3 regions of the Paenibacillus sp. IITD108 genome follow, and region 2 is predicted to be linked to each of the others. Evidence: predicted binding sites of a transcription regulator. Region 2 holds the regulator's gene; each other region holds the start of a gene.
What was found. Region 2 encodes LexA, which represses DNA repair genes until DNA is damaged. Its sites were predicted from a motif close to CGAACATATGTTCG; they were not measured.
Positions count from the first base shown of each region.

Region 1: a site for LexA is predicted at 1,800-1,813, ahead of V1L65_RS20465 (DNA polymerase IV). Genes of this name have one in related genera too.
Region 3: a site for LexA is predicted at 2,074-2,087, ahead of recA (recombinase RecA). Genes of this name have one in related genera too.

Region 1 is NZ_JAZHCT010000025.1:87,334-91,627, reverse strand. Features, by position in the region: gene cimA (citramalate synthase) at 14-1,627, opposite strand; gene V1L65_RS20465 (DNA polymerase IV) at 1,820-3,142, shown strand; gene V1L65_RS20460 (ferredoxin) at 3,250-3,492, shown strand; gene V1L65_RS20455 (L,D-transpeptidase family protein) at 3,649-4,294, shown strand, end outside.
Region 2 is NZ_JAZHCT010000012.1:136,254-140,547, forward strand. Features, by position in the region: gene V1L65_RS13085 (aldo/keto reductase) at 1-385, opposite strand, end outside; gene V1L65_RS13090 (DUF896 domain-containing protein) at 429-635, opposite strand; gene yneA (cell division suppressor protein YneA) at 846-1,211, opposite strand; gene lexA (transcriptional repressor LexA) at 1,383-2,003, shown strand; gene V1L65_RS13105 (YjcZ family sporulation protein) at 2,082-2,192, shown strand; gene glnA (type I glutamate--ammonia ligase) at 3,785-4,294, opposite strand, start outside.
Region 3 is NZ_JAZHCT010000005.1:126,427-130,720, reverse strand. Features, by position in the region: gene V1L65_RS06055 (competence/damage-inducible protein A) at 1-504, shown strand, start outside; gene recA (recombinase RecA) at 2,158-3,207, shown strand; gene V1L65_RS06045 (regulatory protein RecX) at 3,373-4,119, shown strand.

The DNA of each region.
Region 1 (4,294 bases), on a different contig from region 2:
AGCGCCCCCGTCTTTAATGATTGACCAAACCAAGACGATCCGTTGATTCCTGGATAACGCCCTCAACCTTCTCCATATTGATCAGCGCATAGCGGATGCTGTCAACAAGCGCCTCCCAGCTTGCCTCGATAACGTTGCCGGATACGCCGACTGTGCTCCATGTATTGTTAAGCCCAGTTGATTCAACAAGCACTCTGACTTTAGCGGCAGTAGCATCCTTTTCATCGATAACTCTAACCTTGTAATCGGACAGATGGATTTTTTCAATATTTGGATAAAATTGAACCAAAGCTTTGCGAAGCGCATTGTCCAGTGCATTGACCGGCCCGTTTCCTTCAGCTGCAGTATATACCTGCTGGCCGTCAACATTAATTTTGACGATTGCTTCCGAAATCATTTTGCCATTTGTGCGTTCGACATGCATTTTGAAGGATTCGACGGAGAATAGCTCTTTTGCTTCTCCGAAGGCTTCTCTCAGCAGCAGCTCGAGCGAAGCGTCCGCGCCTTCAAATTGATAGCCTTGATGCTCCAGCTCTTTGATTTGATCGATGATCTGCTTTGTTTTTTCATTATTCGTATTGACATCTAATCCAAGCTCGATCGCTTTGGATATAATATTGCTTTGGCCTGCAAGCTCGGAAACGAGAATGCGCTGTTTGTTTCCGACTAGCTCAGGCGCGATATGCTCGTATGTTTTTGCATCCTTTAATATCGCGGATACATGGATGCCGCCTTTATGTGCAAAAGCTGCATTGCCGACATAAGCTTGGCCAACCGGCATATGGACATTTGCAATTTCACTAATATATCTTGCTGTGCCTGTAAGGGTAGCCAGCTTTTCTGGCGGCAAGCACTCGTAGTTCATTTTGAGCTGCAGGTTAGGGATGATTGAGCACAGATTAGCATTGCCGCAGCGCTCGCCATAGCCGTTGATCGTACCTTGCACCTGGCGTGCGCCAGCTTGAATAGCTGCTAACGTATTGGCTACGGCCAGCTCGCAGTCATTATGCGTATGGATGCCGATCGGCGCAGAGAGCTGCTCGCGAACGCGCGATACGATTTCGTGAATCTCACCTGGCAGCGTGCCGCCATTTGTATCGCATAGCACGAGCCAGTTCGCTCCGGCGTCCTGTGCTTTTTTGAGTGCGGCGATCGCATATTCCGGATTGTTTTTATATCCGTCGAAGAAATGCTCCGCATCGTACATGGCTTCTAGCTCGTTGCGTTTTAAAAACGCGATTGAATCGTAAATCATTGCCAAATTTTCTTCGAGTGTAGTTTGCAGTGCTGTATGCACATGAAAATCCCACGCTTTTCCAACCAAGGTGGAAGCTCTAACGCCGGACTCCACAATGCGCTGCAAATTGGCGTCTTGCTCAGCAATGCTGTTCTTTCGGCGCGTGCTGCCGAAAGCGGTAACTTTAGAAGTAAGGTTCAGCTCCTTGACGCGCTGAAAAAATTCGATATCTTTACTGTTGCTGCCAGGATTTCCGCCTTCAATATAATGAACCCCAAGCGCATCAAGCTTTTGGGCAATTTTTAGCTTGTCATCGGCTGAGAGGCTTATGCCCTCACCTTGCGTGCCATCCCGTAATGTTGTGTCAAATATAAAGATTTGGTCATTCATTAATTTAAAGGCCTCCTTCACTTAACTCACCCACAAATCATAATTTAATATTATAACACTTTATCCCTGTAAAGTAGAGTGAAAATAAGGATTATTAGCAAATAAAAAAATAATTTCAGCCATAATGCTATCGTTATTAGACTTCTTTTAGAGACTGCGTTATGATAAAAGCAGAATAGATGTTTGCATTTTATGCTGGAGGTCGAAGCTGCCATGAGCGGCCAAAACTTTACAAATATAGAACAAATGTATCCGAGCAAGGGCAGAGTCATCATTCATTTGGATATGAATGCTTTTTATTGCTCCGTTCATGCCGCCGAGCAGCCTGAGCTGTATGAAGGCAAGCCGACAGCGGTGTCTGGCAGCGCCGAGCAGCGCAAAGGCATTATTGTCACCTGCTCTTATGAGGCTAGAGCGCTTGGCATTAAAACAGGAATGAATGTGCGGCAGGCTCTGCGAATATGCCCGGAGCTTATACTTATTAAACCTGATTTTACACTATACAAAAAATACTCTCAGGGCTTTATGGCGATTGCCAGGCAGTATACGCCGCAGATTGAACGGGTTTCGATCGACGAATGCTATATGGATATAACCGGCTCCAAGCTGTTCGGCTCGCCGATTGATATCGCAGCAGCGCTTCAGCAAAGGATCCAGTCGGAATGGTCATTGCCCTGTTCGATTGGCCTTGCGCCCAACAAGCTGCTGGCCAAGATGGCATCGGATATGAAGAAGCCGAATGGCATTACGATACTGCGGTTAAGGGATGTGCCGCAGCTGCTATGGGACCGGCCTTGCCGGGTTTTATTCGGCATTGGCTCCAAAACTGCGCAAAAGCTTGAAAAACTCAACATTTGGACAATCGGGCAACTGGCTGCCGCTGATGAGACGATGCTGACCAAGCAATTTGGAGTGGCTGGAGCCTGGATGAAGTCGGCAGCGCACGGTATTGATCATTCACCTGTACATGCAGCAGCGGAGCCGAATAAATCAATCGGACATACGACAACTTTACCGAAGGATGTGACGGAAAGAGCAGAAGTATGTCGAATATTTTTGAATCTTTCCGATCAGACAGGCAGACGGCTGCGGCGCCAGCAGCTCATTGCCTCTACTATTCAAATTACGATTCGCAGGCCTGATATGACGACGATTACGAGATCGCATACGCTGCCGGTACCGACCCAAGAGGCCGATATTATTTACAAGGAAGCGTGCGCGCTGTTTGACAAGCATTGGAAGCTTGGCGATCCGATCCGATTGCTTGGCGTTACCTTGCAAAATTTAAGCAAAGCGGGGGAAACGGCTGTGCAGCTTGATTTGTTCAATTATGAAGAGCAGCCGCGCAAGCAAGCATTGACAAAGGCGATGGATAAGCTGCGTGACAAATTTGGCGAGGATGCTGTTCTGACAGCAGGAATGCTGAGCAATGATCCTTCGGCATTAATTAGAAATAAGCGAATACGAGGAACTTCCTTGCAAAAGGATGATGATTTGTTATATATTGATGAATGAAGCTTTCATCAAATGTGATTTCTGGAGGAATTGCTCTTTCGGAAGAGCCGTTCATTCCGTTACATTGAAATAGCGAATTTTGTCATATTTATAGGAGGGGAAGCACCATGGCTAAGTACACTTGGGTAGAGAAGGATACTTGTATTGCTTGCGGAGCATGCGGAGCTACAGCGCCTGACATTTACGATTACGACGATGAAGGGATTGCTGAAGTTATATATAAAAATGATTGCAATCGTGGCGTTACTGAGATTCCAGAAGATATGCACGAGGATATGTTTGATGCATTAGATGGCTGTCCAACTGATTCGATCAAAATTGCAGACGAGCCATTCGATATGGAAGGCTAATTCAGCTTTCCTGCAAGGCTTTTATATACATGAACAAAGATTTGTAAAGGCGCTATGTGCCGGTACAAATCTTTTTTTTATATAAAATCAATAACAGATGTAAATGTAACGAAAAAGAACCGATATATACAGTATCAGACCTTTAAAAGGAGGAAGATGATGGACAATTTGGCGGATACTCTTTATTTGAAGCAATTTGTAAAGGAGAATCCTGATAATCAAATGGGCTGGTATTTGCTAGGCAAGCACTACTTGCAGGCCGGCAAGGAAGGCAAAGCAAATTACTGCTTTATCCAGGCGGGAGAAGTATATGATGCCTTTGAGCAGGAAAGCCATCCTATAGCAGAATATCAATTACAGCAGCTGAAGCTGTGGGATAAAAAGCAAAAACGCAAAAAGAAAATAAAAAAAGCTGTTCTGCTGGCTGTTCCACTGTTGTTGGCAGGGCTATACATGACGTATTACTATAATTCTGCCAAGCCCGCAGCTCCAGTGCCTGAGACGGTTAAAGCGGAAAGCAGTATGCCCTATGAGATAGGTGTATTATTTCTGCCTGTTTCCGATTTAAAGCCTGCAGGAAGTGCTGTGCATAAAATTTTAACGGCAGGTCAGGAAGCGCCTAAGCTTACGATCGCAGCTCAGCTGGAACAGCAGGGAAACTGGTATAATTGGGGCGGAAGCAAAAAGTTTTTATTATCTGCGATGCAGGGAGAAGGGCCGCAGCTAGATATTAAAATGTATGATCGGGAATTATGCCGCTGCGAGCCGGCCAGCTCGTCTGAGCTTAAAAGCAAATATGATC
Region 2 (4,294 bases):
CTTCTATTGGCGTGGCAGCGTCCCAAGTATGAACTTGGTATAGGTCAATATAATCAGTTTGCAGGCGCTTTAAGCTTGCCTCAACACTGTCCATAATATGTTTACGCGAAAGTCCAGAGCCATTGATATCATCTGAAGTACTCATCCGCACCTTAGTTGCCAACACAATATCCGAACGTTTGTTCTTCATGGCTTTTCCTACAATTTCTTCAGACTTGCCTCCAACATATACATTAGCTGTATCTAGAAAATTACCGCCCTGTTCAACAAACCGCTCAATCATTTCAATCGATTCGCTCTCTGAAGTTGTATTGCCAAAAGTCATCGTGCCGAGGCAAAGCTCCGAAACAGCAAGCCCGCTTCTGCCCAATAATTTATACTTCATCCAGTTCCAGCTCCTTATATATGTTATATATTGCCGTACAGAATCAGTGTTTTAAATCCTCTTCATCCTCAACATACTTGATACTGTCAAGCTGCTGCTTGAAGTTTCTTTTGAAATTATTCAAATATCGCTTTCTTAACTCGTCTCTCTCTGCAATCTCCTCATTCGTTAAACCTGATGTTTTGCTTTTGCGAGATAACTCATTAATTCTAGCTATTAATTGATCAATATCCATTACTGCTTGCCCCATCCTCTCAAACAATTAATTATCACTTCTTACTTTGCACTTGTAGAGATGTGTTGTCAAGTTCTTCACTAAAAGTGAGTGCTGATTAGTTCTGAATGAGAAACATTAAAAATAAAAAAACTGCTCAAATCAAAAATTTGAGCAGTCCATGCTAATGTAAATATTTAAAAGGAAACTAATTAGTAAGCCGAAGCCAACACTCCTTCTTCTCAACTATGATTTTAATTTTGGAATAATGAGCTTCTGTCCCGGAACAATATGCGATGATTGTAAAACGTTACGGCTTTGAATTTTAAAAATCATATATCGAACATCGTCAGATTCATCTATATATTGCTTAGCAATGCTCCATAGCGTATCTCCGGACTGAACGACTATAACCTGTTCACCGGCTTGCGGCTCTGCAGAAGAATTGGTCGTAGCATTAGTCCCGATCAGCTTAAAGCATGTAAATAAAATCATTAAAATCACTGTACTCATAACAACTTTCTTGTAAAAACCTTTCCCGGAAAGCACTTTCTTCTGCTTAACTGGCTCAATCTTAACTGTATCATTATAAATAGATTTGTATGTACTCAAATTTGTCATCATCATTATCAGCACCCCAAACATTTGTTCTGTTATCAGAATAACACGAACAGACGTTTGGGTCAATACAAAATAAGAATATTTGTTCGGAGAACCTATGTTTGTGCGAACGGCGGTTCTATGTTATAATTTTACACAATATTAGGATTGGAGTTGATCGTCGTGTCCAAGATTTCCAAACGACAATATGCAATACTTGAATTTATAAAGCAAGAAGTACGAGATAAAGGTTATCCGCCTTCGGTTCGCGAAATCGCCGAGGCAGTAGGTTTGTTGTCAAGCTCGACCGTTCACGGACACTTGGACCGGCTTGAGAAGAAGGGTTTTATACGCCGTGACCCGACCAAGCCCCGCGCTATTGAAATATTGAATCAGGACACCGAGAGCAACGTCATCCCGCTTCCTGTAGCGAACGTGCCTATTGTAGGCCGAGTAACGGCAGGGATCCCGATTACAGCTACAGAGAACATTGAGGAATACTTCCCTCTGCCATCACATTTTGTAGGCGATAACAATGTTTTTATCCTTAATGTAATCGGTGACAGTATGATTGAAGCAGGTATACATAATGGCGATTTCGTAATAGTCCGCCAGCAGCAAACTGCTAATAACGGAGAGATTGTCGTTGCAATGACCGAAGACGACGAAGCTACCGTGAAAACCTTCTATAAAGAAAAGGATCATATTCGCCTCCAGCCGGAGAATGAGACGATGGATCCTATCAGGCTCCAGCACGTAACTATTTTAGGCAAAGTCATAGGACTATTTAGAGATTTGCATTAATCCACTAACACCCAGTCAACTCCTCCCCATAGTGCATAACCTATAACATATTCACAAGTTGGGGAGGTGAAGAACATTATGTCAGCAGTAGGTGGAGCTTTTTCAAACGCAGGTGCGATCCTTGTACTTTTCATCCTCTTGGTGATTATCACATGCAGTTTTGGATGGGGCAACAAAGGATGTTGCTAATTACTGATCTGAATTAGCAATGTCCTAATCATAGGCCATCAGTGATATTGCAGCTGCAAATGCGTCGCATTTGCAGCTGCCTTTCTTTTGCGCCCAATCCATTGCAGGCTATCATGCACCAGATCGCAGCAACCACTATGTTCACAACTCAAATATACATATCTGATACTCCGATACTTCCACAAAATGTACATGATGCATCGATAAATATTATTCTCACCAAGCAAAAAGAACGCCTATCAGCGTTCTCAGCGTGTTGCAAAAGCTTCACAGCAGCTTAATAGCCCGGATAACAGACCTAAAGCAATAAGCGGGAAGCCGTCGATTCGTTGTAGTAGTTAAATAACCGAGCAAAAGTCGTAATGCCATCTGTTTAGAATTATAACGGAACTGAGAGGCTCTATTTAGCAAAAAAAGGGGTTTTAAAACTGTAACGGAACTGTGGAGCGCTATAGGTGATCTTTTCCCCGATTAGGTAGTGATTTTGAGTAAATAAGGTTTCTCAGTTCCGTTAGCTTTTAGAATAAACTGATTTCCGTACAATAGCGTGTCTCAGTTCCGTTAGCGTTTTTCAACGGCCTGATTTCCTGTACTCAGTTTTAAAAATTTTGGTTTTTTGGGGATTCTAAGTGGAAAACACTGCCCTTAGGGCAACGCCTATCAGCGTTCTTTTTGTTAAATTGATCTTCTAATTGATCTTTTCTTCTGTTACCCACTTATCGCCAGCCTCAATTGACCGATGAAATTAGCTACTAAGCATTGAGTAACGAATGTATATGAAATTTCATACAGAATCAGCAGAAACGACCTAATTTTCGCGAATGTATATGAATTTTCATACAGAATTAGCGGGAATGACCCAACATTCGCAATTGTATATGAAATTTCATACAGAATCAGCAGGAACGGCCTAATTTTCACAATTGTATATGAATTTTCATACAGAATTAGCGGGAATGACCCAACATTCGCAAATGTATATGAAATTTCATACAGAATTAGCAGGAACGGCCTAATTTTCGCAATTGTATATGAATTTTCATACAGAATTAGCAGGAACGGCCTAATTTTCGCAATTGTATATGAATTTTCATACAGAATTAGCAGGAACGGCCTAATTTTCGCAATTGTATATGAGTTTTCATACAGAATTAGCAGGAACGGCCTAATTTTCGCAATTGTATATGAAATTTCATACAGAATAGTCAGGCGCTACCCGAAAACGTCCAAATGTATTTGAAATTTCGTATACAGTCAGACACTAGTAATTGGTTTTTTCTATTTTTATGCCTACTCTTGTGCTTCATCCACACTGTATCGCCAGCCCCCAGACATCGTTAAGAGGTAAATAACGATTTCCCCCAGTCACATATGCCGCAGGCCCGCAAAACTCAATAAGGTTACTACTGCTTGCTATGACGCTTTAAATTTAAGTTTCATGCAATCCTAGCCTATTAAAGCGTTCATTCATCCTCGCCTTTAAAGCTCCATATTCTGCTTACATACAAACCTAGCCTCTAAAGCGCCAAATTCTAGCTACATACAAACCTAGCCCCTAAGCGCCAAATTCTAACTTCATGCAAACCTCACCTTTATAGCGTCAAATACTGATCTCTCTCCCACTGATGCACCTGCGTACGATAAATATCCCATTCGATTGCTTTAAGCTCATAAAAATGGGTTAACGCATGCTCGCCCAGCGCATCTGCAATCACTTCATTGTTGATCATTTCGTCGAGCGCTTCCTTCAAATCTGCCGGCAAGCTTTCAATGCCAGCCTCAAACCGTTCTTCTTCCGACATAATATAAATATTGCAATCAGTTGAAGCTTTAAGCGCCAGCTTGTTTTCAATCCCATCGAGACCGGCTTTTAGCATGACAGCGAGCGCCAAATACGGATTCGCAGCAGGATCAGGATTACGCAGCTCAATACGCGTAGATAAACCGCGCGATGCAGGAATACGAATCATTGGCGAACGATTGCTGGCGGACCACGCTACATAGCAAGGCGCCTCATAACCAGGAACAAGCCTTTTATAGGAATTGACAGTCGGATTCGTAATAGCCGCCATTGATCTGGCATGCTTCATAATCCCGGCCAT
Region 3 (4,294 bases), on a different contig from region 2:
TTATATGCTCAGCGAGACATTCCGATCGAGGTTACTGTTTTGGAGCTCCTTAGAGGCTCAGGAAGAACGCTGGCGAGCGCCGAGAGCTGCACTGGCGGTTTATTCTCAGAAATGATTACAAGCGTTCCTGGGAGCAGTGGAGAGTACGCAGGAGCAGCGGTTACCTACACGAATGCAATGAAGCATAAACTGCTCGGCATTCCGATGGAGGATTTGGAAGGGGAGCAGGCTGCAGGTGCTGTAAGCAAGAATACAGCACGAATGATGGCGGAGCGTATTCGCGAGCTGGCGGATGCCGACTTCGGCGTTTCATTTACCGGTGTTGCAGGCCCGTCTCAATCTGAAGGGAAAGAAGTTGGACTCGTTTATTATGCGATTGCAGAACGGGGAAAGGAAACAGTTGTCTACGAAGGCAAATTCAACGGCAATCGATCCATGGTAAGATTGCGTGCAGTCAATGCGGCGCTGTTCCGTTTGTGGCAAGCGCTCAGCGCTGCAAACTAGCTGCTGCGTCTAGTTTAGCTGATCATTGTTATTTTATTGGGGATCAGGTATACTTGAAATCAACTAGCGGAAGAACCGCAGCGACTCAGTCGCTGCGGTTTTTGTTATGTTCAAATATAGGAAAGTATAGCTTGTCACCTTGCTTCTGTTCCTATTTTTTATCGGTAAACCGTCTTAGAAAGTTAAAAGGTTAGGAAGGAGGGGATTCAGCGCATGTTACACCTGTTAAGCACAAATCGGCATATGACACATTCGTAAAGCATAAGAGACTGGTGCTAACGACGATATTGTTAATCGGCTCGCTTCACAGTTTCTAGGAGGCAATTTGGGTTAACTTTAACGAATCACAGTTAATTAGGCCCAATGTCCAAATTTGACTTAACTCGCTCCCCAATCTAAAGTGTTGCAGTGTTGCAGAATTGTGCGAACATGTGCCGTAGTTCAACTAAGTGGATTTTTGCGTATCTGGTTTGGTGTTTTTAGGTGAATATGCTGATCTAAAGAGAAGATATCAAGCTGTTGAAAAATAATTCTAACGAAGCTGACAAGCGCTAATTCAACGAAAACAGCTCATTTTAAATTGTAACGAAGATTAGCAGCTCTATGTGTGAATAATCCACGTTTTTAGCACCTTTTGACCTGAATAAGGCCGCATATGAGACTGTCGATTAATTGTGGATAAGGCAACAGGCAATAAGAAGGGGTGCCACTGCGATCAAGATTGGGATTCCGACCGCTGTTGTAGTCCAATTTTTCTTAATAAATAAACCCTGTTAAGGATAAAATTGGCCTACAAAGGCGGACGCTGCCGCTTCTCCATTCCCATTCTTGCTCTCCGTTTCCCCTTACTTATTGCTTTTTAATAGTTGCCCACAATTAATCGACAGTCTCCATATCTCCGTTAGATTTTTTAAAAGGGCTTTTTCCACGCAATAACGCTGCGGGGATTCGTTACATTTCCGAACTGTTTTTCAACAGCCTGAAAATATGTACTTAGTTTGAGGGGGGCTGAATTTGGGCTATATTTGCTTAATCTAACTGCATAAATCAGGCCGTTGAAAAACGCTAACGGAACTTAGGCACGCTATTGTATGGGAATCAGCTTATTCTAAAATCTAAAGGAACTGAGAAACCTTATTTACTCAAATCGCTACCTAAACGGGGAAAAGATCACCTATAGCGCTCCACAGTTCCGTTACAGTTTTAAAATACCTTTTTATTGCCAAATAGAGCCTCTCAGCTCCGTTACAACTCTAAACATATGGCATTACGACTTTTGCTCGGTTATTTAACTACTACAACGAATCGACGGCTTCCCGCTTGAATGAGAGAGGAGATGTCAGAACGCAATTTTCGAAGGGGGAGTTGCTTTTAACATTTACGAGGCACGACTGGCCTCAAGAAATAGTTACTTTACAGCAATTGATTGTTGAAGTTACATGTACGCAATAATCATTTGATGCTATTAACATTGGGGCGGGCTGTAAGATGAGCTGTGTTTATAAAGTTGGCTGTAGCGTTTGTTATAAGGGCTTGATTGCGCTCAAAATCAGCAGTTGAAAAAATATGCGAATGTGTGTTCGAAAAAAAGTGTTGGCAAGCAGCTGTAAAAGAGGTATTATACTAATATAATCGTTGAAGGATGTGAGTGTGTTGACGGATCGTCGCGCAGCGTTGGAGAATGCTCTTAAGCAAATTGAAAAGCAGTTTGGCAAAGGCTCTATTATGAAATTGGGTGAATCGACTCATATGCAGGTTGAAACCGTGCCTAGCGGTTCAATCGCTCTTGATATTGCACTTGGAATCGGCGGATTTCCCCGCGGTCGCATAATTGAAGTATACGGACCTGAATCTTCAGGTAAAACAACAGTTGCTCTTCACGCCATTGCAGAAGCGCAGCGCCTTGGCGGACAAGCAGCCTTTATCGATGCGGAACATGCGCTTGATCCTTCATATGCGAGCAAGCTTGGCGTGAACATTGATGAATTATTGCTTTCTCAGCCAGATACAGGCGAGCAGGCGCTCGAAATTGCTGAAGCGCTCGTTCGAAGCGGCGCTGTTGATGTTATCGTTATTGACTCGGTAGCTGCACTTGTGCCAAAGGCAGAGATTGAAGGCGATATGGGTGATTCCCATGTCGGATTGCAGGCGAGACTAATGTCTCAAGCCTTGCGTAAGCTTTCGGGAGCTATTTCTAAGTCCAAAACAATTGCAATTTTTATCAACCAGCTTCGCGAGAAGGTTGGCGTTATGTTCGGTAATCCGGAGACAACGCCTGGCGGAAGAGCGTTGAAATTTTACTCCAGTGTTCGCCTTGATGTAAGGCGCGTGGAAACATTGAAGCAAGGCAATGATATGGTAGGTAATCGTACTCGTATTAAAGTCGTTAAAAATAAAGTAGCTCCGCCATTCAAGCAGGCCGAAATCGACATTATGTACGGTGAAGGCATCTCGAAGGAAGGAAGCTTGATCGACATTGGCGTTGAGCTCGAAATTGTACAGAAGAGCGGAGCGTGGTTCTCCTATAGCGGTGAGCGCCTTGGCCAAGGCCGCGAAAATGCGAAGCAATTTTTGAAGGATAACAAAGCGCTAGCCGAGGAAATCGAAAAGCAAATTCGCGAGGCAAGCAATTTGTCGGCTGCAGCTGCCAAAGCAACCGTTTCTGAAGAGGAAGAAGAAGATTTCGATGAGTTTGAACTATAAGGAAATAATCAATTTTATTTAACTGCTATCAGCAGTATGAGATTGATTCAAGGTTTGATACATATTCATTCCTGCGCTTCGCCGGTCCTTGTGGACCGGCGAAGTTGTTTTATGCTATAAAAGTTTAAAGCATACGCTTATTTCAAAGAAGAAACTATGCGTCTGATGTCGGCAATAGGGACCGAAAACGTTATTTTTAAAACAGGGGGAAGTATTGCGATGAGCACGATGGAGCATAGCTATATGATTACATCTGTCAAGCTTGAAAAGCAGGGGAAGAAAAGATATTTATTGTACGCTGGCGGCGAAGAACCTATTTTGTCTGTGCATGAAGATATATGGATTAAATATCGCTTGATGAAAGGGCTGGAGCTGACGAAGGAGCAAGTGGAAGAAATCCAGGAGGCAGATCATAAGTATGCAGCCTATTCGCTTGCTATAGCTTATTTGGGAGCGAAGCCGAGAACGAAAAAGCAAATGTACAGCTACTTGCTGCGCAAGGAATTTGAAGAGCATCATATACAATATGCTATCGATCGTTTAGAAGAGGAACGAATTGTAGATGATGAGTTATATGCGAAGCAATTTGTACAGAGCAGGGTGAATTCTGCTTTGAAAGGCAGACACTTCATTATGAATGAGCTGCGGCAACGGGGCGTTTCCAAGGAAGCAAGCATGGAGGCGATTGCTGAGCTTGATTATGAAAGTGAATTGCAAGCTGCCAGTACGTTAGCAGATAAGAAATGGAGATCGTTAAAAGGCGAGTATGCTGACAGACGACGCAAGCTCCAATTGTTTATAATGCGCAGAGGCTTTCCTTCCGATATCGTTCGCGAAGTAATGAAAATGGAGCAATTTCAGCGAGCGGTGGAGGAAAAAGGAGAAGATGATGGGCTTTTGCTTGACAATTGAATTTGTGAAAAGATAAAATGAGGTTGTATTCCTTCAATCTTTGAATCAATTTTCCTTCCAAAAGTTGATTCAACATGATTATTTTCGTCAAATTGTATTATGATGAAACAATATGGAACTGGTTAAAAGCCTATTATCATGCCGGGCGTATGCTTGGCGTATGCAGCAAGGAGGT